DNA from 4 places in the Janthinobacterium sp. BJB446 genome. Region 4 is predicted to be linked to each of the others. Evidence: predicted binding sites of a transcription regulator. Region 4 holds the regulator's gene; each other region holds the start of a gene.
The links. The regulator FNR, encoded in region 4, switches genes on or off when oxygen is low (the NO sensors DNR and NnrR bind a similar motif). The targets are predictions, from matches to a motif close to TTGATNNNNATCAA.

Region 1 (7,537 bases), on a different contig from region 4:
AGTGCCTGGGCTGACTGCGGTGAAATCGTTCATGGATGACGCTTATCTGTAATGCGGAGTGAAGAATCTGATGGGCTGCGCATGGCGCGCGGCACAGTTGATACATTACAGCACGCAAGACATTTCAGCGTTGCAGAACGGGGAATTTTGTAGAGCTTTCTGCAATTATGTGGCGGCAGGATCAACCGCCATGATTACGGAATGTAAATCGCGGAAACATGGCGCCGATTTGCGCCAAGGTAGGCGCCGCCGGATAGCCGTGCAGGGGGCGGCCGGACAGCGCCGCGTCCGCGCAGCCTTCGGCGCGGAATTGCTGCAGCACGTAGTTGTCGACGCCTTTCGCGGCCAGGGTGGTGGCCAGGGACAGCAACTGCTCGTCCGGCAGCAGATCCGGGTGGGTGGTGGTGCGGCATTCGTAGGCGACGCCGCTGGCGAGGATGGTGTCTAGGCAGGCGCGCGCCGGGTCGCCGCTGCCGGCCACGCGGGTCACATGACGATAGTCGGCAAACGGCGCCTTGATGTCGAAGCCGACCCAGTCGACCAGGGGCAGCACTTCCTGCAGGCGCTGCGGATAGATGCAGGCCGTGTGCAGGCCGATGCCGAACCCCAGTTCCCTGACGTCTTGCATGGCCCGCCCCAGCGCCGGGTCCATGCACGCTTCGCCACCGCTGAAGACGACGGCGTCGACCAGGCCTATGCGGCGGCGCAGCCAGGTCAACACGTCGTGCCAGGGCATGGCGCCTTCCGGCGTGCGGGCTTGCAAGTGCGGATTGTGGCAATAGCCGCAACGCCAGGGGCAGCCCTGCACGAACACCACGGCCGCCAGCTTGCCAGGGTAGTCGGTGGCGGAAAAGGGCGTCAGGCCGCCCACTTTCAAATCAGCCGCCATGGCAGGCGGACAGGCCAACCCGGGCGCTCGCTTCCGTAAAGTACTGGCGCTCGTGGAATTCGCCCTGCTTGCCGATGTTGAACGAGGCGACGGGGCGGTGATAGCCCATCACGCGGGTCCAGATTTCGCAGCGCTGGCGTTCGGTGTCGAGCAGGGTGATGGCGGGAGTGAAGTCGGGACGTGCGTTCATGGCGTTTCCTTGAGTGGGTGAGCGAGATCGGACTGCTTGCGCGCGATCAGTTCCGCGTCGCAGGTGGGACAGAATTCATGTTTGCCGGCCAGGTAGCCGTGGCGCGGGCAGATGGAAAACGTGGGCGTGACCGTGATGTAGGGCAGCGAGAAGCGGCTCAGGGCGCGTTTCACCAGCTCGCGGCAGGCATTCGCGTCCGACAGCGCTTCCGTCATGTACAGGTGCAGCACCGTGCCGCCCGTGTACTTGCGCTGCAGCGCGTCCTGCAATTCCAGCGCCTCGAACGGGTCGTCCGTGTGGCCGACGGGCAGCTGCGACGAATTCGTGTAGTACGGGTTGTCGACCGTGCCCGCCTGCAGGATGGCGGGATAGCGCTTGCGGTCTTCGCGGGCGAAGCGGTAGGTCGTGCCTTCGGCCGGCGTCGCTTCCAGGTTGTACATATGGCCCGTCTCTTCCTGGAATTGCACCATGCGGGCGCGCACGTGGTCGAGCAGGCGCACGGCCAGCGCATGGCCCTCGGGACTCGTGATGTCATGGGCGTCGCCGCTGAAATTGCGGATCATTTCGTTGATGCCGTTCACGCCCAGGGTGGAGAAGTGGTTGCGCAGGGTGCCAAGGTAGCGCTTCGTGTACGGGAACAGGCCTTGCTGCATCAGTTCCTCGATGATGCGGCGCTTGATTTCCAGGCTCGTCTTGCCCAGTTCCAGCAGGCGGTCCAGGTCCGCCATCAGGGCTGGCTCGTCGCCGCGCCATCGGTAGCCCAGGCGCGCGCAGTTGATCGTCACCACGCCCAGGGAACCCGTCTGCTCGGCGGAACCGAACAGGCCGTTGCCCCGTTTCAGCAGTTCGCGCAAGTCCAGCTGCAGGCGGCAGCACATGGAGCGGATCATGTTCGGCTTGAGTTCCGAATTGATGAAGTTCTGGAAGTAGGGCAGGCCGTAGCGGGCCGTCATCTCGAACAGGCGTTCGGCGTTTTCGCTATGCCAGTCGAAATCCTCGGTGATGTTATAGGTGGGGATGGGGAAGGTGAAGACTCTGCCCTTGGCATCGCCCGCCATCATGATCTCGATGTAGGCGCGGTTGATCATGTCCATCTCCACCTGCAGCTCGCCATAGCTGAAGTCCATCTCCTGGCCGGCGATGACGGGAATTTGCTCGCGCAGGTCGTCCGGGCAGACCCAGTCGAAGGTGAGGTTGGTAAACGGCGTCTGCGTGCCCCAGCGCGATGGCACGTTGAGGTTGAAGATCAGCTCCTGCATGTACTGGCGCACGTCTTCGTAGCGCAGGCTGTCCTTGCGGATGTAGGGTGCCATGTAGGTGTCGAAGGAGCTGAACGCCTGCGCGCCGGCCCACTCGTTTTGCAGGGTGCCGAGAAAATTGACGATCTGGCCGATGGCGCTCGACATGTGCTTGGGCGGACCGGATTCGATCTTGCCCGGCACGCCATTCAAGCCTTCGTGCAGCAGGGTGCGCAGCGACCAGCCGGCGCAATAGCCGGCCAGCATGTCGAGGTCGTGGATGTGCAGCGCCGCTTCGCGGTGCGCCGCGCCCACTTCCGGCGGATAGACCTGGTCCAGCCAGTAGTTGGCGATCACCTTGCCCGACACGTTGAGTATCAGGCCGCCCAGCGAGTAGCCCTGGTTGGCGTTGGCGTTGACGCGCCAGTCGCGCCGCTCCAGGTATTCATTGATGGACGCGGCGACATCGACCTGGCCGCGTGTGGGGGAAACTGCATTTGTCGTCATGAAACCTCCAATAAACACAACATGCGGTGTTTTTATGGAGATTAATCACTAAATATAGTGGCGTCAAAGGGCGCGTGCAGTTGCGTGACGAATCCTTGATGCAGGTGAAAAAAGCGCCCCCCGTTTACTTTTTCGCGCGGCCCTGGCGCAGGATGACGCAGCTCAGGCCAAAGTACGCGGCGGCGCAGACGGCGATGCTGATGGTGGAGGCGGGCAGCACGTGCGCCCAGATTTCCAGCGGCGAGAAGGTGCTCCAGCTGGCGACGCGGATATCGAAGGTGACGTAGTTCGCCAGCAGCCAGTAGACGGCCAGCAGGCCCGTGCTGATGGCGATCTGGCGCGGCGCCGGCATGGCGCGGCGCGCGAAGACGGCTTGCAGGAACAGCAGCAGCACGCCCGGATACGCGCCCAGTATCTCGGGCGACAGGATGGAGAGCTTTTCTTCGACATAGCCGTCGGCGGGCGCGGCCCACTGCACTTGCAGCACGGTGAGGAACAGGGTGAGCAGGAAGATCAGCAGCGGTTTGCGGGGCATGGCGGGCAATCGAAGAGGGAGAAAAGTGGGGCATTTTACAGCCAGGTCAAGCAAGTTGAACGCGCGCCAGCCATGCATGCATTCCTTCACCTGCGTCAAGGACTGGGCAGCATGGGCGGGGCTATAGTCTGCACCCTGAGCCGATACAGGACTGTGAATATCATGATGCTTGAATCAACCACCGCCACCCGCGTGGCAGGACCGCTGGAACTGGTCTGCCCCGCCGGCAGCCTGCCCGCCTTGAAAGCAGCCGTCGACAATGGCGCCGACACCGTTTACCTGGGCTTTCGCGACGCCACCAATGCGCGCAATTTCGCCGGCCTCAATTTCGACGAGAAGGCCATCGCCGAGGGCGTGCGCTACGCCCACCAATATGGGCGCAAGGTGCTGCTGGCGCTGAATACCTATCCGCAGCCGCACAACTGGGCCGTGTGGCGCAGCGCCATCGACCGCGCCGCGCAGGCCGGCATTGACGCCATGATCGTGGCCGATCCGGGCCTGATGGCCTACGCAAGTGAGCACCACCCGCAGCTGCGCCTGCACCTGTCCGTGCAGGGCTCGGCCACCAACTACGAGGCCATCAATTTTTACCATGAGCACTTCGGCATCGCCCGCGCCGTGCTGCCGCGCGTGCTGTCGATGGCGCAGGTGGAGCAACTGATCGCCAAGACGGAAGTCGAGATCGAGGTCTTCGGCTTCGGCTCCCTGTGCGTGATGGTCGAAGGGCGCTGCGCGCTGTCGTCGTATGCGACGGGTGAGGCGCCGAATACCCATGGCGTGTGCTCGCCGGCGAAATCCGTGCGTTGGCTGGAAACGCCGAACGGCCTCGAATCGCGCCTGAACGGCGTGCTGATCGACCGCTATGCGCCCGGCGAAAACGCCAGCTATCCCACCCTGTGCAAGGGCCGTTTCGAAGTCAATGATGAAGAGTATTACGCCATCGAGGAGCCGGCCAGCCTGAATACCCTGGCGCTGCTGCCGCAACTGATCGCCATGGGCGTGCGGGCCGTGAAGATCGAAGGACGCCAGCGCAGCCCCGCCTACGTGGCGCAGGTGACGCGCGTGTGGCGCGAGGCGATCGACGCCTGCCGCGAAGGCAATGCGCGCTACGCCGTCAAGCCGGGCTGGATGGCGGCCATGGACAAGCTGGCCGAAGGCCAGCAGCACACATTAGGTGCTTACCACAGATCTTGGAAATAGAGGATGAACATGCTGAAGCTTTCACTGGGCCCCTTGCTGTACTACTGGCCGCGTGCCACCGTCTTCGAGTTTTACCAGCAGATCGCCGGCACCGCCGTCGATATCGTGTACCTGGGCGAAACCGTCTGTTCGCGCCGGCATGAGGTGCGCCTGGCCGACTGGCTCGATATCGCCGACATGCTGGCCGCCGCCGGCAAGGAAGTGGTGCTGTCGACGCAGGCGCTGATCGAGGCGGGCGCCGAACTGGCGACCCTGCGCCGCATCACGGGCAATGGCCGCTACGGCGTCGAGGCCAACGACATGGGCGCCGTGCACTGCATGGAAAAGGGCACGTCCTTCGTCGCCGGCCCCCATCTGAACCTGTTCAATGGTCCCAGCCTGCAACTGCTGGCGCGCCTGGGCGCGCGGCGCTGGGTGATGCCGCTGGAAATGGGGCAGACGGCGCTGGCCGAGATGCAGCGCCAGAAACCGGAAGGGCTGGAGACGGAAGTCTTCGCCTATGGCCGCATGCCGCTGGCGTTTTCCGCGCGCTGCTTCACGGCGCGCAACCGCAACCTGCCGAAGGACGATTGCGGCTACAGCTGCCTGGAAGAGCCGGACGGCCTGCTGCTGCGCACGCGCGACGAAGTGCCATTCCTGGTACTGAATGGCACGCAGACGCAGTCGGCGCTGGTCTACAACCTGGTGCGAGAACTCGAGGCCATGCGCGACATGGGCGTGGCGGTGGCGCGCATCAGCCCGCAAGCCATGCATACGGAACAAGTCATCGCCATCTTCGACCGCGCCCGCCGTGGCCAGGTCAGCGGCATCGGCGCGCAGGCCCAGCTGGCGGCCTGTCAGCCGGCCGGCGCCTGCGACGGCTACTGGCATGGCCAGCCCGGCATGGAACAGCACGCCGCACATTGAACGCATCGAAAGGAAGCACCATGCAAGATCAACTGGAAAGATTGCCGATCCCGGCCAAGCCTCCCATGAGCAAGCCCGGCGTGTCGTACCGCTTGCCGGAACCGCTGGCCGAATTGCTGTCCAAGCTGCCCCCGTATCCCGCCTCCTGGCTGTTCGTGCAAGGCTTGAACCGCCTGCTGGCGCCGCAATTGCCCGACGACGTGCGGCGCAGCCTGGAAGGGCGCAGCTTGCGCTTGCGGCTGCTGGACGCGGGCATCGCCTTCGATTTCGAGTGGCAGGGCACGGTGTTTGTGGCCGAGCGCTATGTCGACGTGCCGGACCTGTGCATCGCGGCCAGCGTGCATGATTTGATGCTGCTGGCGCGGCGCCACGAAGATCCGGACACCCTGTTCTTCAGCCGTCGCCTGAGCCTGGAAGGCGACACGGAACTGGGCTTGCTGTTCAAGAATACGCTCGACGCCATCGAGTTGCCGCCGTTCGACTTGCAGGCGCTGGGACCGCGCCGCGTGCTGGCGCATCTGCGCGACCGGGGCGCGCGCGAAGGCTGAGCTGGAAAAGGGAGGGCAGGCGCTCAGTGGCGGCAGTGGCCGCAAGCGCCGCTGCGCGATGCCAGCTGTTCTTCATCCGTCGCTTCGCCCATGAAGCCGGCGTCGTTGACGGCGGCTAGCAGGCGTTCCTGCGTGGCCAGACGTTCGTCGAACTGCACCGTGGCGCCGTGCCGCGCCAGCGAGACGCACACGGTGCTCACGCCCGTAACGGCTTCGAGCGCGCCCGTCAGCCTGTCGGCGCAGCCTTCGTGATCCATCCCGATAATATTCAAGCGCGCTGTCTGCATGTGTTCCTCTTGTTTTTCAAATAAAAAAACAGCGTAGGCGAGGGGCGCGCATGCCGTCCAGAGCAGCACGCAAGATTTATTTCCTATTTGCGGTTTTGTTGATCTGGATTAACTCCAGCCTCTCTGCTGCAGTTTGAAACTGCTGTTGTTTTGTACACAGTTGCCGTATTCCAGTCGACAAGCGTGCTCTGCTGCGCGATACTGTCATTCTGATAAGAACGCTATGAATGCGCTGGAAAGGAGGGGCCATGCGGCGCCGCCCCCTGCTCAAGCTTGCCGCCCTGTGGCCGTTGGGCGCGGCCATCGGCGCGGTGCCGCCGCTGCCGCTCGTGTATCCGCGCCATCAGGCGCTCGATGATCCGCAGCAAGGCTATGTGACGGCCTTGCTGCAACAGGCGCTGGCCCGTTCGGGCCAGGCCTATGCCTTGCGCCGCTCCGCACTGCGCATGGTGCAGACGCGCGCGATGCAGGAAATCGCCATGGCATCGGGCAGCGTCGATGTCGTCTGGGCGATGACGAGCCGCGCGCGCGAAACGCAATTGTTGCCAGTGCGCATCCCCATCGACCGCGGCCTCATCGGCTGGAGAGTGGCATTGATCCAGGCGCGCCAGCCGCAACTGCTGCGCGATGTGCGCAGCATTGCCGCCCTTGCGCGACTGTCTGCCGGGCAGATGCGCGACTGGCCCGACTCCGCCATCCTGCAGGCGAATGGCTTGCGCCTCGATACGTCGAGCACCTATGAAGGCCTGTTCCAGCAACTGGCGGCAGGGCGCATCGATTACTTTCCCCGTTCCGTGATCGAGGCGCAAAGCGAGCTGGCAAGCCACGCGCAATTGCCGCTGGCGCTGGACACTCACCTGGTCATCCGCTACCCGGCCGCGCTGTACTTTTTTGTCGGCAAGCACCGGCCGGAACTGGCGCGCCACATTGAAACGGGACTGGAAACCATGCTTGCCGACGGCAGTTTCGCGCAGCTGTTCCAGCGCCATTTTGGCCGCCTCGCGCAGGGCCTGAATCTGTCCCGGCGCCACGTGCTGGAGCTGGCCAATCCCGACTTGCCGGAAGAGACACCGCTGGCGCGCAAGGCACTTTGGTATCGTCCGAGACATTACTAATAGTTTTGTTGATCGATGTCAAACAAGTGCTTCAATCGTGCGCAGGATGTTTGATGAAAAGCAAAGCAAGTTCAACAGAACACCTGTTGACACTTGTAAAATTTTCACCGAACATAATTCCT
Region 2 (7,537 bases), on a different contig from region 4:
CGATGCCCGAGGCCATGGAAGAATTCCAGCGATGCCTTGCGCTTGGCGGTCCCTTCATCGCTCCAGTTGACGATGACCGTTGTCGTCTTCAGGCCTTCCCATGAGTTGCTCACATCGCCGTTGACGGCCCAGTATTTGGGAATGGCGTTCATCTTCGGATCGAACATGTCATTCCAGACATACAGTTCCAGATTCGGGTACGCTTGCAGCAGGGTTTCCTGGTGTTTCTCGATCATGTGCGCCAGATATTTGCCAGCCGTGATGTTGCCGCAGGCAGGATCCCAGTTGAGTACCCGGTTTTCATCGTAGTAGAGGAAGAATTTCGTCGGGCCGTCGAGCAGGCCGTGGATATTGTCGTAATACTGTTTCTGGATATCGAAGAATTTCTGATAGCAGGCGCTGGCCGGCGTACTCCACATGGAGGTCATGTTCTGCGCCGACTGGTAGGCTGATACGTGCAGGATGGCGCCTTCGCCGATGCTGCTTTGCGCGGGAAGGTTCAGCGCTTCCGTGCCAACGACATAATCGAGCGATTCCACATACGTGATGCTGCCGTCTTCCGACTTGACCGTGACGGGCAAGGTCGCGGGATTGCGCCGTATCGTATGGGCCAGGCCGATCTGTTTGATGTCCAGATCATCGAGCCAGACGGCGCCAGCCTGCAGCAGATTCACTTTCCAGCTGCCGATATACAAATACGTCAGGGGATTATTCCCTGTATTGAAGTCCAGATTATATTGTTTCCAATCCTGCGTGCCGGCCAGTGTGTTGCCGCTGCCATTCCAGGCGCCATTTTGCGTACCCCAGCCCAGTCCGGCGTTGGCATTCGAATACATTGGCGCCTTTGCCGTGGGATCGGTAATCTGTATCCTGAATGCGGCGTCGGGATGGTAGTTTTCAGTCTTGATCCAGAACGATGCGCGGTAAGCGGTGTTCGGGCGCAGGTTGCTTAACTTGCGGTGCAGCCGGGCCATATTGCTGTCTCCAGCCTTGCTGAATTTAATCGAGCGCTGGCCCGTGTGCGCGACCGTATTGTCGACAACGCTGTTGCCTGCCGTTTTTTCAAACAATTCCCATGCCGGGCTGCTGTTTTCAAAACCGGGATCGTCAATGGCAGACAGGCCGACAGGCACCGCGCGCCTGCCTTGTACGATAAACGGCGTATCGATGGCCGGCAAGGCCTCGATCAAGTCCGGCGCGGCACTGACGGGGACTTCCGGGCCGCCGCCGACCGGTATCAATTCGATGCCGTTATCCCTGGCCGCCTGCACCACCAGGGCGAAATTGGGGAAGTAATTGGGATATTTTGCCGCCGTGGCGGGATTGAGCATGGCCACATAGGAACCGCTGCCGCCCGCATTGAGGGCGATGCCGTTATAGCCCTCCGCCTTGGCGACATGAATCAGCTCGATGACCTTGTTGAAACTGGCATCGGCCGTGGAGGCTGCTGCCGTAATATTGCCGCCGTAATAAATCCAGCGTTTTTCAAAGCAGTTCGTGCAAGCTGGCGCTGCCGCGTTTGCGGAAAGCACCGGCAGCACGCCGGCGCATAACAGCGCCAGTGCCGTCCAGACAGCCGTCTTTTTCATTTCCATCAGATATCCCTGTTTTAAATTTTTGATAATATCAAAAAATTATTAACGCAAGGACGTGTTCATCGCTGATTGTTGCCTATTTCAATTCCATATCAATGAATGCGCTATCGCGCAGATCATTGCCATTCACGGCACGGCGGACAGGGCTTCGTCCGCCGTGCTGGCGCCGGCGATACGCTTATTTAAAACGCCGTGCGCACGGCCAGGCTGATGTTGCGCGGTTCGCCCCAGAACACGCCGTCGAAGAAGCCCACGTTGCGGTAGTACTTTTTATCGAGCAAGTTATTCACGTTCAACTGCACGCTGGCATGCTTGCTGAGCGCATAGCTGGCCATGGCGTTGACCAGTGCATAGCCGGCCTGCGGGATATCCGTGATCGTGCCCGATGGCGGGCGGCCGTACCACGATTCACTGTAGGTGGCGCTTTGCGCCGTCATGCTGGCGCCCGCTTTCAGGCCAGCCAGGCTGCCGTCGAAGCGGTAGCTGGTGGCCAGGCGCAGCAAATGGCGCGGCTGCGTGGTGGCGGCGCGGCGGCCATCTGCCTCGGCCGCGTGCAAGTAGGTATAGCCGCCGCTCGCTTCCCAGGCGGGCGTGATCTGGCCGGAGACGTCGAATTCCACGCCCTTGGCCGTCACGCCGGCGCCATTGGCCACCATGGCCTGGCCGCCGTCGGGCAGCAAAAAGCCGGGCGGCACCGTGCGGTCGAGTTCCGCCAGGTTCTTTTTCTTCGTGTGGAACAGGGCGGCCGATGCATTCAGCTTGCCTTCATAGAATTCGCCCTTGATGCCCAGTTCCGCATTGTCGCCCGTTTCCGGCGCCAGGAACTGGTTGTTGCGGTCCTTGCTCGATTGCGGGTTGAACAGCTGCGTGAAACTGGCGTAGGCCGAAAATTGCTTATTGATGTCGAACACGGCGCCCACATACGGCGTGACTTCATTGCGCGTTTCCACGAAGTCGCTGTTGTCCGTGTGTACACCTCGCGTATCGTAGTTGCGCGTATCCGTGCGGTACGTGCTGCTGCGCGCGCCGATGATCAGGTGCAGCGGGTCGGCCAGGCTCAAACGCGTGGCCACATAGCCGCCCGCCAGGCGCGTCACGGTTTCCGTGTGCGAGCCGTCCGGGTGGAACACGGGACGGGGAATGTTGCCCGTCCAGCTGCGGTAATCGGGGATGAAGTCCGGGTAATTGATTTCCGCTTCGCCGCCCAGCGAGCGCGAGCGCTGGTTGCCGCCGTTCCAGCCGACGATGGCCGTGTGCTTGCGTCCCAGCAAGGTGAAGGGACCGCTGGCGTACACGTCGAAATTGTCGCTGTTCTTCTTGCCTGCGCCCCAGGCGCCCGTCCACAGGCGCATGCCTTCACCGGTAGCCGGGTCGGGATGGCCCGCGCCCGCATAGGCGACGGTGGTGCGGTTCGTGCTTTCCGTGCGCGCATAGCCCAGGTGCATATTCCAGTTACCGGGCAGGCGCTGGTCCAGCGATGTGAATAGCGTGTGCTGCTTGTTGGCCCAGGTGCTCCATGGCGTCGTGAAACTGGTGTTGCGCGGCAAATTGGCCAGGCTGCCATCTGCGTTCCAGTACGGCACGGCGCCCCAGGTGGCGCCCGTGGGCTTGTTGTCCTGGAAATCGACGCCAGCCGTCAGCAGGGTGCCGGGGCGCACGTCCGCCTCGACGATGACCATGCCGACCGTCTTGCGCTCGTGATACATGTCCAGGTAGGAATCGCGTTTTTGCCAGGCCAGGGCTGTGCGCGCACGCACGCTGCCCTCCGCGTTCAGCGGCGTGGAGAGGTCGGCCTCGACGCGCTGGTCATCCCAGCGGCCCATGATCAGGCCGGCGCTGGCCTGGAATTCCTTCGTCGGCCGCTTGCGTATCATGTTGATGGTGGCCGACGGGTCGCCCGTGCCGCCCATCAGGCCGGTGGCGCCGCGCACGACCTCGATGCGGTCATACAGGATCGTGTCTTGCAATGGCGCATTGCCGCCGCGCGCCATGCCGTCGATCTGGATATTGTCGATGCCGAAGCCGCGCGCATAAAAGGTCGTGCGCTCCGTATCGTTCTGGCCCACCTGGATGCCTGTCGTCTGTGCCAGCGCCTGGTCCAGGCGCACGGCGCCCAGGTCGTCGAGCAGCTGGCGCGTGATGACGCTGACCGATTGCGGCGTTTCGCGCAAGGACAGGTCCATGCGCGTGGCGCTGCGCGCTTCGCCCGCCGTGTATGACTGCGTGCCTTCCGTGGTAGCCGTCGACTGGCCCAGCACGGTGACGGCTGGCATGGTGACGTCGGCCGCAGCGGCGTCGGCAGCCTGTGCCGGCAGGACCACGCCGGCGGCAAGGCTCAGCAGGGCGATGTGCAGCAGGCGGGGGAGGGGGCGCAAGGCGGGCTGGTGCGAAGAAGAAAATACGGTAGTCGATTGCATCATTGTCCTGGAATATTGTAGTCGTGTGTTTTCCTATCTCGTCTGGCGAGGTGCGCAGTAGCTGGGGGGATGGCGTGATGCTGGCCCGTGGTCTGGCTTGGATAGCAGTTCCACCGCAAGGCCCGGCGCGGTCGGGCAGTGGAAAAGAAGGGCGCGCGATTCCCGTCACTTTCGTGAATAAGAATCATTATCAATATAGGTGATATTTGCCAAATAATCAAGCGTGCGCACCAAAAGAGTGCAGACAGAAGTGCAGGCAGACCCGGGGCGGCGCATCGGCGGGCCTTCTGCGATAATGCAGGCGCTGATAAAATATTTTCCTCATTGAAAGAAATGCATGCGTACATGGATCGCTTGTGCCGGATGGTTGTGTGTCGTGTCGCTGGGCCAGGCCCAGGAACACGCGCCGCCGCCGGCTGTTCCCGCGCCGCTGCAGAGCGCCAGCGTGCCCGCCGCCGCCGTATCGCCACCCCTTGCGCCTGCCACGCCTGCCATACCCGCCGCGGCACCGGCACCGGCACCGGCGGCGAGCGCAGACGATGCCTTGCCACCGCAAATGGTGACGATCACGGCCAGCAGCGACGCCAAGGCGCCGCGCATCCGTTTCACGGCTTACCGCGAAAGTTATCTGACGGCCAGGAAAGTGTGGCAAGTGTCGAGCGGCAGCGTGGTCATGGCCCTGCGCCTGATTCCGGCCAAGCTGAGCGCCACCATCGACGACGTGCGTGTGGCCTTGCAAGGCAATGGCGCGCCTGTGCCGATCAAGGTCTCCAGCGGCGGGGTGTTTGTCGTGCCGCTCAACGATGACATCGCCGCGCAGGACGGCACTTTCCTGGTGAACAAGGGCAGGGGGGAGCTGACGGCGAATATCGTCCTCCAGCCGTCTGTGGCGCGCGATGCCTGGAACGTCACGCGCGTGGGACAGGTCTTGCAGGACGCCAGGCGCGCCGTGCGGGCCATCACGCCATGGTACAAGCGGCCGTTCGCCAGCGATGTGCAATCGTTGGCGTTTTGCGCGGCCGAGCGGGGCAGCGCCTTGCAGTTGATGGATGGCGAGCAACTGATCGCCACCTTGCCCATGAACGAGTCGGCCGTCAACGACATCAACCAACCCGTGTTCTGCAAGATTTTCGACGGCGAAGACAAATACCCGGGACACTACCGCGTCGTCATGCCCGAGCAAGCCACGGTGCTGCTGCTGTAGAGGTCAGTTTGGCTGGCGCTGCACCATTTCCAGCGCCGCCGCCAGGGCCAGATCCATCGTGGCCTGGTGGAAGATCAGCCATTGCGGCAAGAGCGACAGCGCATGGCGGCCCTGTTCCAGGTCGCCTTCATCGACGGCGGCCCAGGCATGGTGCAAGCCGCTGAGCACGCGCGCATGCTGTTCGCGGTGGTTGGCCAGCGAAGGAAAGGCGATCTGCTCCATCAAATCCTCTTCCTCGCGGAAGTCGCGTTCGACGGCCGCAATCAGTTCGCGAAACGCCACGCTGAAATGCTGGTCGCCCAACTGCTGCAGCCGCGCCAGCTCCTGAAACAGCGCCTCATGCGCCTCGTCGATGACGGGAACCCCCAGCGCCATCTCATCCTTCCAATGCGATTTACCCATGCCGATGCTCCAGGTTAAGTCCGTCACGGTGCGAAGCGGACTGTTCCAGTTTGGGCGCAGCAAAGGTGGAAATCCATGATCTGGATCAAAAGTACGGCGAAGAGGGGGAGCAAATCAAGGCAAAAATAAATGGGAGGAGAGAACAAATCCCCACCCGCAAAACAAAGCGGTTTTAACGATGCAATCCACTACCGAGCGCCGCTGAAAAACGCCGCTGGCAAGGCGCCGCGCCGAAGGCAGTACGAATGTACGACGAGGCACGGCAACGCAGTCAGCGACGTTTTCTCAGCCGCGCGTCTTATTGTTCTCAGCCGCGCGTCTTATTGCTTGGGCCAGTGGGCCCACATGCCTTGCGCATCGACATTTGGCACCTGCAATTGCTGCCCGGCGGACGTTTGCATCGTATCCCTCAGCACGAGGGGCACGAGCATCAAGGCCGACAGGGCAAGGCAGGCCAGCACTTTGAGCGTCAACATGGTCGTCTCCTGATGAGCCGGTGGCGGCGCGGGGGTGCGGCGCCTGCCGGTCACTTCAATCGCGTACGCATATCTTTATTTCATGCTTGCAGTTTAGCCCACCTGGTCGTAACTTCAACTTATTGCTGTGATGCACTGCACCAGTTCGCCTGCTGCCGGGGGCTATTTCGCCTTGCGCCCGCGTCGTGGCTTGCCTGCCGGGGGCAGGAAGGAATCGAACCACACTTGCGTCAATTGCCGCGTATTTTTCGCCGCTTCGCGCTTGACGGCGGCCGTCGCATGGCCGCGCGCCGTGTTGGCGATGCGGTTGGCGGCGCTCAGGTACATGCTCATCCAGGGGTTTTTCATGGCTAGCCTCGCAGACTGTGGGTGGGGCGGCGCGGATATGTCTCCATGCCGCCATGCCGCTACTGTAGTCCGATGGCAGGCGCTGACTGTGCGCCTGCCCACATAGCCGGGCGGCGCCGGGGGCAGGCTGATGTAGATCAATACACGTCGCGGCGGTAGCGTCCGGCCGCCAGCAGGGCATCGAGTCCCTCCTGGCCCAGTACTTCTTGCAGTACAGCATCGATTCCTGTGGCCATGCCTTGCAGGCTGCCGCATACGTAGACGATGGCCCCTTGCGCCAGCCAGTCGCGCAGTTCGCCGGCGCTGGCGCGCAGGCTGTCCTGCACGTATTGCCGTGTTTCACCATCGCGCGAAAAGACGCGGTCCAGACGTGCCAGGTGGCCAGCGTCCAGCCAGCCTTGCAACTCTGCGCCGCAAATACTGTCAAAAGCTTGCTGGCGCTCGCCGAACAGCAGCCAGTTGCGGGCCAGTCCCGCCCGCTGGCGCGCGCGCAAATGCGCACGCAAGCCGGCCAGGCCGGAACCGTTGCCGATGTAAATGCAGGGTACGTCGACCAGGGCGGGTGCGAAGGCGGGATTGGCTTGCAGGCGCAGGCGGATGGAGGTGTCCAGCGGGGCGAAGCGCGTGAGCCAGCCGGAACAGACGCCATAGCCCTGGTTGTCATCGCCCGCATGGCGCTCCTGACGCACGAGCAATTGCAGTTCGCCATCGGTTGGCAGCGAAGCGAGCGAATAGCTGCGCGGCGCGTGATGGGCACTGCCTGCCTCGCCATCGCTGCCGTCCGCATTGCATGGGATGATTTCCGCCAGCGCACCCGCTTCCCAGGTGGCATCGGCCGGACCCGTCAAGGTGATTTCATGCAGTTCGCCGCCCAGGCTGCCCGGGTTGAGCAGCACGCGGCGCGCCAGGCGCCACTCGGCATATGACGCTTCTTCCTGCACACCGATGGCGTCGATGGCGCTGCCGCTGCAGCGGGCCAGCGCTGTGGACCAGCTGGCCAGGGCGGCCGGGTCGTGCTTGTCCACTTCGATCAGGGGGAACAGGGGCGTGGCGCCCAGCGCCTGCAATTGTTGCGCGAGCGTACGGCCAAAGCCA
Region 3 (7,537 bases), on a different contig from region 4:
ATCGTCCTCGATCTGGTCGTCGCTCCAGGTGGCGGCGATGAAGGCCAGGCTGTCGGCCCAGGCTTTCGGCGGCACCAGCAAGGTCGCCAGCGACATCTTGCCGCCATCGAAACCGGCCAAATGCAGGGCCGTCACCTGGGGCGGGATGGCATTCAATACTTCCACCACGGCCAGGTCGCCGTACTGGTCGGCCGCATCGGCAAACGCCTGCTCGGCGTGGCCCAGCGAACCGGACAGCACCAATTCCGTGACCTGTTTCGTCAGCGCGGGAAGATTGCTCTTTTGATCCGCATTTTGCTTGTCATTATCTGCCATGGTCATCTCCATCCTGGTCAAACATCTGGGCGAAATCGTCGGTGGCTTCGTCTTCGTCGTGATCGTCGTCTCCGTCGTCATTGGCGGCCAGCTGGTCGAGCGACTGGTCGTCGTCGTCCCACAGGCGCGGATTCTTGTGCAGGAAGGCCGTGATGATGGCCTGGCGCGCCAGGTCGGGGAAGCTCTCTTCGATGGCGGCGTACATCTTTGCCGCTTCCGGCGCGGCGCACGCGGCCATGGAAAACACGCGGGCCGTATCGCCGAATTCGTAGTCTTCGCTTTCGGCCAGCAAGCCCTTCGGATCGCTGAAGGTGATGTGGTCGACCAGCGCGAAGGCCAGCATGTTCACGTCTTCGATGCCGCCGCCGCTCGCGTATTCACCGACCAGGGCGTCGACCATGCTTTTGTAGTTCTTGCGGTTCGGCGGGTCGCCGAGGATGCCTTCGATCTGGCCTTCCAGCTCGCGCGACTGGTACGCGAATTCAGGGTGTACTCTTCTCATGCTGTGCTTTCCAATGTGGTGCGCGGCACTTTTACTTAAAAGCAAAAGCACCATTGTTTGTTGTTTTTCAAATCATTCAGGCTGGCCGGACAGCCGCCAGCAGGCTTAATCTGCCGGTAGGACGGTGCCATGCAGGCGGAACACGCCGCACCACAGGGCATAGGCTTCCGCTTCCGGGTCGATGATGATGCGGTGGTTCACGCTCTGGTCGTACTCGGCGCGCTTGGCCGGGTCGGCCAGGATTTCATACGCCTTGGTCACGCTCTTGAAGCGCGCCTCGGCGCCGGGGGCCTGGTTGCGGTCGGGGTGGAAGCGCATGGCCAGCGAACGGTAAACCTTCTTGATTTCATCGTCGCTGGCATTGGGCGCGACACCGAGGACGTTATATAAATTTTCCATAAAAGGCTCCGGGGTCACGTTTTTCTACTAATTAAAGGCGAATTATCCTATAGAACGGCGCCCGCGTCGCTTGCATGCTGGGATATGGGGGCAAATACGTGCTTATAAAGCGCTTGCGGTACGGTAAAATGCTTTTTACTGTCACTCTTCCGCATTGATCAATGAGCAACGATAAACCGAATACCGCCGCGCCAGCGCTGGCGCCCAATTTCTTGCGTAACATCATCGAAGCCGACCTGGCTGCCGGCGCCCACGTGCGTCCCGGCCTGCCCCAGGTGATCACGCGTTTCCCGCCGGAGCCGAACGGCTACCTGCACGTGGGCCACGCCAAGTCGATCTGCGTCAACTTCGGCCTGGCGCGCGATTACGCCGGCCAGTGCAACCTGCGCTTCGACGACACCAATCCGGCGAAGGAAGAGCAGGAATACGTCGACACCATCATGGACAGCGTGAAATGGCTGGGCTTTGACTGGGAGCCGAAGCATGCCGATGGCCAGAGCCATCTGCACTACGCGAGCGACTATTTCGACCAGCTGTACGCGATGGCCGAATACCTGATCACGGCCGGCTTTGCCTATGTGGACAGCCAGAGCGCCGAAGACATGGCCGCCAACCGGGGCAATTTCGGCCAGGCCGGCAAGAATTCTCCGTTCCGCGACCGTCCGCGCGACGAATCGCTGGCCCTGTTCCGCGCCATGAAGGCGGGCCAGTTCAAGGATGGCGAGCACATCCTGCGCGCAAAGATGAGCGAAGATGCCATGAGTTCGCCGAACATGAACTTGCGCGATCCGGCCATCTACCGCATCCGCCATGCGCACCATCACCGCACGGGCGACGCCTGGTGCATCTATCCGATGTACGACTACACGCACCCGATCTCGGACGCGCTGGAAAACATCACGCATTCGATCTGCACGCTGGAATTCCAGGACCACCGCCCATTCTACGACTGGCTGCTGGAAACCCTGTCGGCCGGCGGCTTCTTCGCCAAGCCGGTGCCGCACCAGTTCGAATTCTCGCGCCTGAACCTGACCTACATCGTCACCAGCAAGCGCAAGCTGCGCCAGCTGGTGGAAGAAAAAATCGTCGACGGCTGGGACGATCCGCGCATGCCGACCCTGGTGGGCATGCGCCGCCGCGGCTACACGCCGGAAGCGATCCAGCTGATGTGCGAACGCACGGGCGTGACGAAATCCGACGGCTGGATCGACTACAGCGTGCTGGAAGGCTGTTTGCGCGAAGACCTGGATCCGAAGGCACCGCGTACGGTGGCCGTGCTGCGTCCGTTGAAACTGATCATCGACAATTTCCCTGAAAACGAAAGCGTGGAATGCACGGCGCCCGTGCACCCGCACTTCCCGGAACGCGGCTTGCGCACCTTCCCCATCTCGCGCGAGCTGTGGATCGAGGAAGACGACTTCATGGAAGTGCCGAACAAAGGCTATTTCCGCCTGTATCCGCCGATCGACGACAAGCCGGGCAGCAAGGTACGCTTGCGCTACGGCTACGTGATCGAGTGCACGGGCTTTGACAAGGATGCGGACGGCAAGGTCATCGCCGTGCATTGCACCTATTTCCCGGACAGCAAGTCGGGCACGGAAGGCAGCGCCAACTACAAGGTCAAGGGCAATATGCACTGGGTCAGCGCGCCGACGGCCATTCCCGCCGAAGTGCGCCTGTACGACCGCCTGTTTACGGACCCGCAGCCGGACGCGGGCGGCAAGGACTTCAAGCTGGCCTTGAATCCGCTGGCCAAGGAAGTGGTGCAAGCGTGGCTGGAACCTGGCGCGGAACTGGCCCAGCCGGAACAGCGCTTCCAGTTCGAGCGCCACGGCTACTTTGCGGCCGACCGGGTCGACAGCCAGCCTGGCAAGCCCGTCTTCAACCGCATCGTCACCCTGAAAGACAGCTGGCAGCCCGCCAAGTAAGGCACCGGGACGACCCACAAAAAAACCGCTGCGGCGGTTTTTTTTCGTTTCAACGGGAAATATTGCCTGTTGACTATAATAACGATAATTTTGTATATTAGGCAGCTATTGAGCAATTTGCAATTTTAATAGTGCTTGTACAACCTAGCCTAGCCTCCGCCACCAGGCGGCACCCGATTCCTCTTCCTGATGCGGATGGCAATGCCTTCTACTGCCGGCGAACACCCCTTAGCTGCTGAAAAAAGACCGCTGTGGCTGTTCGGCTTTGTCGTGTCGACGATGGTGGGCCTGCTGTTCTACATGGCCGCTTCGCTGTCGATCGAAAGCGATGCCAGCGAAGAATTCAACAATCTGGCGCACAACACCCAGAAAAACATCGAATCGCGCACCAAGTCGTATGCCAACCTGCTGCGCGGCACGGCCAGCCTGTTCCAGGCCAACAAACACGTGAGCCGCGAGCAATTCCACCGCTACGTGGCAAACATCGCCCTGCAACAGAACTACCCGGGCGTGATGAACCTCAATTACAGCCAGGAACTCGACGAGACGCAGCGCGCCGCCTACGAAGCGACCATGCGACGCGACTATCCGCCCGGGCGCGACGGCTATCCGGCGTTTGCCATCCACCCGCCCGGGCCGCGCGCCCAGTATTCCGTGCTCGTATACATCGAGCCGATCGCCAGCGCCCCGGAAAAGTATGGCCATGACATCGCCTCGCGCCCGCAGATCGCGGAAGCGCTGGCGGAGTCGCGCGATTCCGGCCGCATCAGCAATTCCGGCGTGCCCGTGCCGATGGACGGCCGTCCCCAGCTGACGGGCATGGCCATGCGCCTGCCCGTGTACCGCTTCGGCATGCCGGTCGATACGGTGGAACAGCGGCGCGCGGCTTACCAGGGTTCCGTCGGCATCGGCTACGACCTGGTGACGATGATGCGCAGCGCGCTGGCCGACATGCCGGTACGCAACGTCCGCCTGACCCTGTTCGATATCGGCCCGCAGGCGCTGCAACAGCGGGAGGTGCCGCTGCAGTTGCCGCACGACATGCGCCCCATCTTCGACAGCACGGCGGCAGGCATGCATGCACCATGGTGGCAGCCCGGCAGTTCGGGCCGCTACCTGAGCAGCACGCTGCTGATCGAGCACAATGGCCGCGCCTGGCAAGCGCTGTTCAGCGTGCGCAAGAGCGACCTGTATTCGCGCTTCGACGCCTTCCTGCCGTGGCTGGCCCTGCTGATCGGCTTTGCCAGCACCATGCTGCTGTATGTGCTGTTCCACACCCTGGCGTCGTCGCGCCGGCGCGCCATCCAGATGGCGACAGGCATGACGGAGGAATTGCGCGCCAGCCAGATCCGCCTGCAGCTGTCGCACCAGAAACTGCGCCGCCTGGCGGCCCACGCCGACCAGATCAAGGAAGAAGAGCGCAAGCGCATCGCGCGCGAAATCCACGACGACCTGGGGCAGAACCTGCTGGTGCTGCGCATCGACGCCGACATGCTGGCCTCGCGCACGCAGCGCCGCCACCCGCGCCTGAACGCCCGCGCCCGCTCAACCCTGGAGCAGATCGACGCCACCATCAAGAGCGTGCGGCAGATCATCAACGACTTGCGCCCTACCGTGCTGGACCTGGGCGTGAATGCGGCCGTCGAATGGCAGGTGGCGCAATTTCGCCAGCGCACGGGCATCGCCTGCGAAGTGAGCGAAAGCCATGACGACATTTGCCTCAGCGACCAATGCGCGACGGCCCTGTTCCGCATCCTGCAAGAGTCGCTCAGCAATATTTCCCAGCATGCGAATGCCAGCCGCGTCCAAGTCAAATTGGAAAAGTGCCGCGATACGGTGTCGATGAGCATCAGCGACAACGGCGTGGGCGCGGCCATCGACGGGCGCAACAAGTTGGGCTCGTTTGGCCTGGTGGGCATCGAAGAACGTATAAAGTTGCTGGGCGGTACTTTTTACATTGAAAGCAGCCCCGGCGCCGGCATGAGCGTGCATGTCAGCGTACCGCTGGGCGCGGACGCCACCGCGTTTCCCTACCAGGAAGAAAGCCGGGCCAGCAGCTGAGCGGCGCGCGTTCCGCATGAAACAAGCTCAGCTTGCGTATTTTGTAATTAGATGCAATATTGATGTAGAACAACTTAGCGCCTGCCCGCCATCGGCCAGGCATTCCCCGACTACTTGCCAGGAGTACACAGCCACCGCTTTCCCTTGTTTTACCGCAGTTCCCACAACGCTCTTTACCAAAGGACATTCATGGATACGAACGACAGTTTCAAGGCAATTGCCGATTTGAATTTGGACGCGATCAAGGTCAAGCTGATGCACCGGGAGTCAGGCGAAGGATGGAGCCTCGAGAAGGCCAATGCGGTGGAATTCGAATACCGCCGCTTCCTGATCCTGATGAAACAGTTTCCGCAGGAAGAAACGGCGCCGCTGATGGACGTCGATACCTTCTGGCACTACCACATCCTCGATACCCTCAAATATGCGGCGGATTGCGAACAGGTGTTCGGCTATTTCCTGCATCACTTCCCGTACATCGGTTTGCGCGGCGAAGACGACGAAGCGGCGCACCACCGCGTGGGCGAACGCATGAAGCAGTTGTACGAGCAGACATTCGGGGAAGATTATCTCCGCGCGGAGACGGCATATTCGGGACGCGCCGTGCAGGCGGCATTCTCCAGTGCGGCAGTACAGGCGACGGCATTTTCCAGCGCGGCCGTGCAGGCGACGGCGTATTCGGGGCGCGCCGTACAAACGGCGTTTTCCAGTGCCGCGGGACAGGCAACGGCGTATTCTGGCCGGGCCGTGCAGACGGCGTTTTCCAGTGCTGCGGTGCAAGCGACCGCGTATTCGGGCCGCGCCACCGGTGCTGCCCAGACCGCATTTTCCAGCGCGCCCGGCAAAGTGGCCGCAGCGCTGGTCGAGTCATCCCCGACTGGTCTGGAAACAGGGCGCTTCTATACGGATCGTCCGACGCTGAGCCCGGACACGCAATAGAAAACGGGAAGGCAGGTATGGCTGCCGCACGCGGCAAGCTTGACTAACGCAGACGGCACCTCTCAGTTTGCCGTCTGTCAGGCGCTCTTAGGCAGCCATCAACTCGCGCAGTTCACGGATGCTGAAATCGCTGATTTCATGCATGCGGATGAGGATCGTGGCGCCGATCGGCAAGGTGTTGTGACGAATCTTGCTGATGACCGGTGGCGCCACTTCCAGTGCTCGCGACAGGGCGGCATCGTTCTTCAGTTGCAGCTTGTCGATGATCGCATCGAGGACGCGATTCGGGTTGTAGGTAGGCAAAGAGGTAATTTGTTTGAGAGACATGATCGAAAATCCGTACTTGTTGTATTAAGGCAAAAAGAAACCGAATGTCTCTTCTGCAATAATTCAGGGTAAACACACTAAAAAGCGCCATCACTTATGCGGCTTTTACGCCGCAAACAATATAATACACGCTATTGTTGATTTTTGCGTAACTTAAAGCAAAATTGTGATAATTGAAGAGAATTGACGCACTTGGAATGTGCTAGAGGATAACTCAAATTGGAAAAATTTGCTGCACGTCATCAATTTTTACGATGAGCAACACCGCTATGCATGAGCCAGGCTATGGCCATGAGGGTGCTCAGGCGGGCCATTTCCGCTGATAAATGCCAGCCTTGCGCAGCCACGCCGGCCGGGGTGGCAAGCGGGCAAGTGCCCGGAATGGCATCCACGCGGCACCAGGCCAGTTGCCGGCGGATTTCATCGGGTGGCGGCGGCGGCTGCAGCGCGCGTTCGCGCCGGCGCATATAGGCGCGTACCTGTTCCTTGCTGGGGTGACTCGTAGCTCGCATGGCTCGCTCCTGCTGACGGGAAACAACGTCACGCTCATTGTGGATGCCGAGCCCGCCACAAGAGCCCGGACGCGTGACGACATTGCTCACCATATCGCCAGCGTGCCATGGCACGTTTGCGCTGCATCAAATGGCCGGGCCCCGGCATTGCGCCGAAGCCCATGTTGCCTCACGGCCTGGCGGCCAGAGGCCCGGTGATCCGTTCTTATTTCTTTTGCTGGCGCACGCGCTGCTGCTGTTTTTCCTGCGTTTGCTGGCGATTCTGCTTGCGCTCGAACAAGGTGACCGCATCCTTCTTGGCTTGTTCGACGGTACGCATTTCTTCATGGGCATCGTGCGGGACAAAAAACTCGGCGTCCTGCGCCGCCACGACCAGCTTGATGGCGGCGTCGTCGTCGAGGTCATACAGTTCCGTCAGGACGGTGGTGACCTCGTCCAGGTATTCTTCGTAAGTGAGGGTGCTCATGCGATATTCCTTAAGTGAATGGCGCACCGCCGGAACGGCGCGCTGCGCGCCGGCCCAGGAAAAGTGCGCAGATAACCGGCCATTTTACCCG
Region 4 (7,537 bases):
CGACGCGTACCGGCTCGGCCGCCTGCACTTGCGGGCGCTTGGGCAGGTGGCGCAGGATGACTTCCATCATCTCTTCCACCACCACGGGCTTGGCGATGAAGTCGCTGATGCCGGCCGTCATGCAGCGCTCGCGCTCGGACGCCAGCACGCCGGCCGTCATGGCGATCACGGGCAGGTTCAGGCGCAGTTCCGTGCGGATGATGTGGGTGGCGCTGAAACCGTCCATGACGGGCATCTGCATGTCCATCAGCACGATGTCGTAGCGCAGCGCTTCCGTGCGCAGCCGTTCCACGGCTTGCAAGCCGTCGCCCACCACGTCCAGGGTGGCGCCCATGTGTTCGAGGATGCCGCGCGCCACGGCCTGGTTCAAATGATTGTCTTCCACCAGCAGGAAATGCACGCCGGCCAGTTCCGTGCCCAGCGGCTGGTGCAGGATGCGCTGCTCGCCGCCGTCATTCTTGGCGATCAGCGCCTGGTGCAGGGCATCGAACAGGCTGGAGCCCGTGATCGGCTTCATCAGCACGACATCGGCCTCGGCCGCACTGGAGATTTCCTCCAGGTGGTTGCGGGCGAAGGCGTTGACCATCACCACGATGGGCTGGCGCTGGCCGCTGGCCGCCTGGCGGATGGCCTTGGCCGTGGCCAGTCCGTCCATCACGGGCATGTGCCAGTCGGCCAGCACCACATCATACGGCTGCTGCTGCGCCAGGCGTTCGCGGTACAGTTCGATGGCGGCAAAGCCGGAGTCCACTTCGTCGGCCAGCCAGCCCCACGCCTCGATCAGCTTGACGATCAGTTCGCGCGTGGTGCGGTTGTCGTCGGCCACCAGCAGGCGCAGCTGGCCCAGGGCCGGCGTGCGCCGCGTTTCGGCCGGCTGCGCCAGCATCTCGAAGGGCACGCTGAACCAGAAGCGGCTGCCCTTGCCTTCGCTGCTGGCGACGGCGATGTCGCCGCCCATCATGTGGATCAGCTGCTTGCTGATGGCCAGGCCCAGGCCCGTGCCGCCGAAGCGCCGCGTGATGCTCTGGTCGCCCTGCGAAAACGCGGCAAACAGCTGCTGTTGCTGCAGTTCCGTCATGCCGATGCCCGTGTCGCGCACTTCGAAGCGCAGCCAGGCGCGCCCGTTTTCGCTTTCGGCCAGGCTGACGGCCACCACCACTTCGCCGCTCTCGGTAAACTTGATGGCGTTGCCGGCCAGGTTGACGAGAATTTGCTGCAGGCGCTGGGCGTCGCCCACGAGGCGCCGCGGCACGTCGGGCTCGACGGCGATGGCCAGTTCCAGCTCCTTTTCGCCCGCATTCATGGTCATCGTCGTGGCCAGGGTATTCATGACTTCATCGAGGTCGAATTCGACGGGCGACAATTCCATGCGGCGCGCCTCGATCTTCGAATAGTCGAGCACATCGTTGAGGATGCCCAGCAGCGACTGGCCCGCCACTCTGACCATGGTCAGGTACTTGCGCTGTTCCGTGTCGAGCCTGGTATTGCCCAGCAAATACACCATGCCCAGCACGGCATTGAGGGGCGTGCGGATTTCATGGCTCATGTTGGCCACGAAATCGCTCTTCGCGCGGTTGGCCGCCTCGGCCCGGTCGCGTTCCTGCTCCAGCTCCGCCGCGCGCGCTTCGAGTTCCTGCTGCAGGCGGTCGCGTTCGCTCATCAGGCCATTGAACGCTTCCGTCAGTTCGCCGATCTCGTCGCGCTGCTGTACCGGCACGGGGGTGAAACGGCTGCCGCTGGTGCGCAGGGCCAGCAGGGTGTCGCGCAGGCGCACCAGCGGCGACAGCAGGCGCACGGTAACCAAGCCCAGAACAAAGGCGGCCAGCAGCGAAGCGAGGATGCTCCACAGCACCAGCCGGTACAGTACGCCGTCGAACGGTTCGAAGGCATCCTCGACGGGCAGCGAGGCGGCCAGCAGCCAGTTCACGGATTTCAGGCGCTTGAAGCTGTTGACGGCCGTGATGCCGCGGCTGTTGGTGCTGACCATGCTGCCTTCGCCATCCTCCTTCAGCAGCTGGGTGGTCGTCAGGTTGGCGTTCGGCTTGCGCGGCTGCAGCAAACGGCTGGTATCGGGGTGCAGCACATAGCGCGGCACGGCGCCGCGCGTGAGGATGAAGTAATAGCCGCTCTTGCCGATCTTTTCCGAGCGCAGGCGGCCCAGCAGATTGTCCTTGTACAGGCGCAGCACGCCGATCACCACGCCGGCCACCTGGCCATCGGCGGCCAGCACGGGCGCCACCATCTGCACGATGGGCATGCCGCTCGACTTGCCCAGCATCGGCTCGGTAATCATGGGCTGGCGCGTGCGCAGGACGGTCTGGAAGTACTCGCGCTCGGCGACGTTGATGCCGGCGCGCCCCGTCACTTCCGGCATGTCGGCCACGATGGCGCCATGCGCGTCGAGCACCAGCACGTCGTCGAACAGCACCAGCATCGAGCGGCGCGCATAGTATTCGCGCAGTTTGGCGGGCTGGGCGATCAGTTCCGGCGGCTGCTGCCTGGCCGTCAGGGTGACAATCTGCAGCAGCATGCCCAGCTTGTCGTCGAGCTCGGCAGCGGTGCGGCTGATCAGGGATGACTGCTGGCTCAGCAGTACTCGGGTGAAGTCGTCGCGCATGTGCTGCACCTGGATCATGGTGACCAGCGCGATCATGGCGATCGAGGTCAGGCTGGTGGCCAGCGCGACTTTTGCTTTAATGCCGAGAGGCTTCATGATTTCCTTTTCAGTGCCGGGCGGCACAGGCGGCAGATAATGCTGTCAGGAATTTTCCTATCAATACCCCAGCTTGGCAAGCGCCGCCGCGCAAATTGCCCGCCCCGTATGGGCTTTTGACGATGTTGCCATATAATTAAAGGCTGGACGTCGTTTATTCGCCGAATTTACGGTGAAATTGGCATACGGCAACCCTGTATGCAGCTGTATGCAGTAAACTTGTTGTTGCATTTTCTAAAAGGTACCGACATGACTGAAGCGCTACTCACTCCCACCTTGCCCACCGTGAACGTGGAGGCGTTGCGTGCACGATGCTCGACCTGCAGCATGCATCAATTGTGCCTGCCGATGGGCCTTGATGTGGGCGACATGGATAGGCTGGACCAGATCATCGGCCGCCGCCGCAAGATCGTGCGCGGGGCCTCGCTGTTCCGCATCGGCGACTCGTTCCAGAACCTGTACGCGATCCGCCTGGGGCACTTCAAGACCTACCAGATCAATCCGGGTGGCGAAGAGCAGGTGACGGGTTTCCAGATGGCGGGTGAACTGCTGGGCATGGATGCCATCAGCGCCGACCGCCACCACTGTAATGCCGTGGCGCTGGAAGACAGCGAAGTGTGTGAAATTCCGTTTTCCAGCCTGGAACAATTGCTGGGCAATATGCCGACCCTGCTGCGTCATTTCCACCGCATGATGAGCCAGGAAATCACGCGCGAGCAAAGCGTCATGCTATTGCTGGGCAATATGCAGGCGACCCAGCGTTTTGCCGCCTTCATCGTCAACCTGGCGTCGCGCTATGAAGCACGCGGCTATTCGGGCAGCAATTTCCAGCTGCGCATGTCGCGCGAGGAAATCGGCAACTACCTGGGCCTGACCATCGAAAGCGTCAGCCGCTTATTGTCGAAATTCAAGAAAGAAGGCTGGCTGCGCGTCTCGAACCGCGAGATCGAAATCCTGCAGCCGGCCAAGTTGAAAGCGATTACGGCCGGTACGGACGTCTGCAAATAAGACTTACAGTTCTTCATCCGCGTGCAGCGCGATGCTGCGTTGCAGGGGCCAGGTCCAGATGCCGGACAGGCGCCACTCGCGTTTGTCGTTTTCCACCAGCACTTGCCAGCGGCTGCGCTCGAGCATCGGCAGTGCCACGGAAAAATTGCCGGCCGCATCGGGCTGCACCAGCAGCTTGATATCCTTTTCCGGCAGGGTCGCATGCGCCAGGTGCAGCAGCAAAGGCGCCTGATAAGCCTTGCCGAAGCTGTGCACGGAACCACTGAGGCGCGCTGCAGCCACGTCATATGACAGGCGCGTATCCATGGCCAGGTCGCTGGCGATCGTGTCGCGCTTCAAATCCTGGTTGATCGCCTTGCCCTGCTTGTAATAATCGCCCACCACCAGCGCATCGGGCTGCGTAAATGCGATATAGCCCATGAAGCTGCCGACGACCACGGACAGGCCGGGACCGATCATCAGCAGCCATGGCCAGCGATGCTTGTACCACGGTGCAACGGGTGCTTGCAGTTTCAGACTGTCGGACATGATATTTCTCCTGTTTAATCAGCCAGTCCCCGCATGGGGACCGGCCTTCCTGCAACTTCGTGGCGGCGGCGAGGGCACCCGGTCCCCGTCCGCCTTTCCTTGTTAACGTGGCACGATGAATACCGCGCTTTCACGCACATGCAGCGATGGATCGTCCAGCGATTGCAATTCGATCGCAATCTTGTTCGAGCCCTTCTCGCCGACGCCGTGCGGCACGCGCAGGCGGATCGGCCAGCCCAGCGTTTCCGTTGGCTGCAAGGTCACTTCTTCGCGCGTCAGCAAGGTCAGGCCCGGCAAGCCGGAAGCGCTGATTTTAAAATGCTGGCTTTGCTCGGACGTATTCATGATCTGCAGGCGGTAGACGTTTTCGATCATGCCGTCCTCCACTTCGCGTCCCATCGAACCGCGGTCGCGGATCACGTCCATTTTCAGGGGCGTGCGCAGGGCCAGCGAGGTACACACGGCGATGATGATCAGGGCCAGGATGGAAGTGTAGATCAAGACGCGCGGGCGCATGGCGCGCTGGCGTATCTGCTTCGAATTGAAGTTGTTTTCCATCGCATGGTCGGTGCTGTAGCGTATCAGGCCGCGCGGCCGCTCGACCTTGTCCATCACGCTGTTGCAGGCATCGACGCAGGCGGCGCAGCCGATGCATTCATACTGCAGGCCGTTGCGGATATCGATGCCGGTCGGACACACCTGCACGCACAGGGTACAGTCGATGCAATCGCCCAGCTTGTCGTTGTTGCCGGCCTTCTTGCTCATGGCGCCACGCGGTTCGCCGCGCTTGGCATCGTAGGTGATGATCAGCGTGTCCTGGTCGAACATGGCGCTCTGGAAGCGCGCGTAGGGGCACATGTATTTGCACACTTGCTCGCGCAGCCAGCCCGCGTTGCCGTAGGTTGCCAGGCTGTAGAACAAGACCCAGAACCATTCCCAGGGACCGAAATTGAGGGTGGTCACCGACTGCGCCAGTTCCTTGATCGGCGTGAAGTAGCCGACAAAGGTAAAACCCGTCCACAGGGCGATGGCGCCCCATACCAGGTGCTTGGCCGTCTTCTTGAACGCCTTGCGCACGGAGGGGCCCTGCTTGTCGAGAGCCATGCGCGCGCTGCGCGTGCCCTCGATGCGGCGTTCGACCCACAGGAAAATTTCCGTGTATACCGTTTGCGGGCAGGAGAACCCGCACCACACCCGCCCGGCAATGGCCGTGACGAGGAACAACAAATACGCACAGATGATCAGCAGGGCCGCCAGATAGATGAAATCCTGGGGCCACAGCACGACGCCGAAAATGTAGAACTTGCGCGTGGTCAAATCGAACAGCAGGGCTTGCCTGCCATTCCAGGTCAACCACGGCAAGCCGTAGAACGCCAGCTGGGTAAGCCATACGCATACCCATCGCCAGGTAGCGTAGCGTCCTTTGGCCTCGCGAGGGTAGATTTGCTCGCGGGCCGCATACATCTTGATGACTTGAGGTTCCATTTTTACTTTGCGGGTGCCTGCGGATTCGACAGGCTCCAGACATACGCCGACAGCACGTGTACCTTGGATTCGCCGAGGAAATCGCTGAAGGCCGGCATGGTGTTGCTGCGTCCCTTGCGTACGGTTTCCATGATGGTATCGGCGCTGCCGCCGTACAGCCAGGTCTTGTCCGTCAGGTTCGGCGCGCCGAGCATCTGGTTACCCTTGGCATCGGCGCCATGACAGGCCATGCAGGCGCCAAACTTGGCCTTGCCCAGCACGGACTTGACGGGATCCGAGGTCGAGCCGGACAGGCTCAGCACATAATGGGCCACGTTCTCGACATCCTTTTCGGAGCCCAGGGCGGCGCCCATCGGTGGCATCTGCCCATTGCGGCCGTGCAGGATGGTGGTCTTGATGACGTCGGGTTCGCCGCCATACAGCCAGTCCTTGTCGGTCAGGTTGGGGAAGCCCTTGTTGCCGCGTGCATCCGAACCGTGGCATTGCGCGCAGTAGGTCAGGAACAGGCGCTGGCCGATGGCTTGCGCCTGCGGATCGGCGGCCACCGTCTTCAAGTCCTGGCTCAGGTACTTGTTGAACAGGGGACCGTAGTCGGCTTCCGCCTTCTTCAGTTCTTCCTCGTACTGGCCCGTCGACTTCCAGCCCAGGCTGCCGGCATAGTTGCCCAGGCCCGGATACAGGAACAGGTACGCCAGGGAGAAGACGATGGTGATGTAGAACAACCACATCCACCAGCGCGGCATCGGCGTATTGAGTTCCTTCAAGTCCTCGTCCCAGACGTGGCCCGTGGTGCCGTCGGCGGGGGCGCCCTCGACCACTTTGATTTTCGACTGCGAGTACAGCAGCACGCCGCAGCCGATGATGCCCAGCAGGGACAGCACGATGATGTAGATATTCCAGAAGCCATTGGTAAAGTCAGCCATGGTTATGCTCCTTCGCCAGGGTCATTTCGGCTTCGGCCGGATAGTCGAGCGCATCGTCAGCGAACGGCAGGCGTGCCGCCGCGTCGAAGTCGCTGTTGCTGCGGCTGAACGTCCACCACAGGATGCCCACGAACGTCGTAAAGGAAACCACCGTCATGACGCTGCTGGCGCTGTCAAACAGGTTTTCGATTGCCATGCTAATTCCTTGTTTTGATTAATGTACCGAGGCCTTGCAGATAGGCGACCAGGGCGTCTTCTTCCGTCTTGTCCTGCAGCTGCGCGGGGCCGGCGGCGATCTCTTCATCGCTGTACGGCTGGCCCAGGCGTTTCAGGGCGCGCATCTTCGGCATGATCTCGTCAGGCACCAGCTTGGTCTTCGCCAGCCAGGGGTAGGACGGCATGTTCGACTCGGGCACCACGTCGCGCGGGTTGTTCAAGTGCGTGCGGTGCCATTCGTCGCTGTAGCGCGCGCCCACGCGGGCCAGGTCGGGGCCCGTGCGCTTGGAACCCCACTGGAACGGACGGTCGTAGACGAATTCGCCGGCGACCGAATAGTGGCCATAGCGTTCCGTTTCCGCGCGCAGCGGACGCACCATCTGCGAGTGGCAGTTGTAGCAGCCTTCGCGCACGTAAATGTCGCGGCCCGCCAGGCGCAGCGGCGAGTACGGTTTCAGGCCGGCGACCGGCTCCGTCGTACTCTTCTGGAAGAACAGGGGAACGATCTCGACGGCGCCGCCGATGCTGATCACCACCGTGACCAGGGCGATCAGCAGCCAGGGGTTTCTTTCAATCCATGCATGTGAAAATTTCATTTGCTTTCGCTCCTATCAGGCGTGCGCCGCGTTCAGTTCCGGAATGCGGGCGACGGGGAGTTTGCTGC

Region 1: ubiU (ubiquinone anaerobic biosynthesis protein UbiU) is a predicted target of FNR. The motif match lies at 3,445-3,458, and genes of this name have one in related genera.
Region 2: CSQ92_RS03445 (bacteriohemerythrin) is a predicted target of FNR. The motif match lies at 5,694-5,707, and genes of this name have one in related genera.
Region 3: CSQ92_RS20885 (glycine-rich domain-containing protein) is a predicted target of FNR. The motif match lies at 5,265-5,278, and genes of this name have one in related genera.

The regions. Positions count from the first base shown of each region.
Region 1 is NZ_PDZK01000001.1:567,624-575,160, forward strand. It holds gene CSQ92_RS02555 (Pls/PosA family non-ribosomal peptide synthetase) at 1-33, opposite strand, end outside; gene CSQ92_RS02560 (anaerobic ribonucleoside-triphosphate reductase activating protein) at 182-889, opposite strand; gene nrdD (anaerobic ribonucleoside-triphosphate reductase) at 879-1,079, opposite strand; gene CSQ92_RS02570 (ribonucleoside triphosphate reductase) at 1,076-2,824, opposite strand; gene CSQ92_RS02575 (hypothetical protein) at 2,949-3,359, opposite strand; gene ubiU (ubiquinone anaerobic biosynthesis protein UbiU) at 3,522-4,559, shown strand; gene ubiV (ubiquinone anaerobic biosynthesis protein UbiV) at 4,569-5,465, shown strand; gene ubiT (ubiquinone anaerobic biosynthesis accessory factor UbiT) at 5,486-6,013, shown strand; gene CSQ92_RS02595 (heavy-metal-associated domain-containing protein) at 6,037-6,300, opposite strand; gene CSQ92_RS02600 (substrate-binding periplasmic protein) at 6,549-7,415, shown strand.
Region 2 is NZ_PDZK01000001.1:748,759-756,295, forward strand. It holds gene CSQ92_RS03430 (carbohydrate binding domain-containing protein) at 1-1,595, opposite strand, end outside; gene CSQ92_RS03435 (TonB-dependent siderophore receptor) at 1,778-4,012, opposite strand; gene CSQ92_RS28975 (hypothetical protein) at 4,350-5,216, shown strand; gene CSQ92_RS03445 (bacteriohemerythrin) at 5,220-5,618, opposite strand; gene CSQ92_RS28980 (hypothetical protein) at 5,939-6,094, opposite strand; gene CSQ92_RS03450 (hypothetical protein) at 6,257-6,442, opposite strand; gene CSQ92_RS03455 (PepSY domain-containing protein) at 6,580-7,537, opposite strand, start outside.
Region 3 is NZ_PDZK01000003.1:317,357-324,893, forward strand. It holds gene CSQ92_RS20860 (hypothetical protein) at 1-315, opposite strand, end outside; gene CSQ92_RS20865 (hypothetical protein) at 305-817, opposite strand; gene CSQ92_RS20870 (DnaJ domain-containing protein) at 923-1,216, opposite strand; gene CSQ92_RS20875 (glutamine--tRNA ligase/YqeY domain fusion protein) at 1,378-3,144, shown strand; gene CSQ92_RS20880 (CHASE domain-containing protein) at 3,346-5,205, shown strand; gene CSQ92_RS20885 (glycine-rich domain-containing protein) at 5,395-6,141, shown strand; gene CSQ92_RS20890 (hypothetical protein) at 6,229-6,468, opposite strand; gene CSQ92_RS20895 (hypothetical protein) at 6,711-6,980, opposite strand; gene CSQ92_RS20900 (hypothetical protein) at 7,186-7,446, opposite strand; gene CSQ92_RS20905 (SDR family oxidoreductase) at 7,531-7,537, opposite strand, start outside.
Region 4 is NZ_PDZK01000004.1:370,678-378,214, forward strand. It holds gene CSQ92_RS23740 (response regulator) at 1-2,713, opposite strand, end outside; gene fnr (fumarate/nitrate reduction transcriptional regulator Fnr) at 2,963-3,721, shown strand; gene CSQ92_RS23750 (FixH family protein) at 3,725-4,249, opposite strand; gene ccoG (cytochrome c oxidase accessory protein CcoG) at 4,352-5,734, opposite strand; gene ccoP (cytochrome-c oxidase, cbb3-type subunit III) at 5,737-6,657, opposite strand; gene CSQ92_RS23765 (cbb3-type cytochrome oxidase subunit 3) at 6,650-6,853, opposite strand; gene ccoO (cytochrome-c oxidase, cbb3-type subunit II) at 6,855-7,469, opposite strand; gene ccoN (cytochrome-c oxidase, cbb3-type subunit I) at 7,485-7,537, opposite strand, start outside.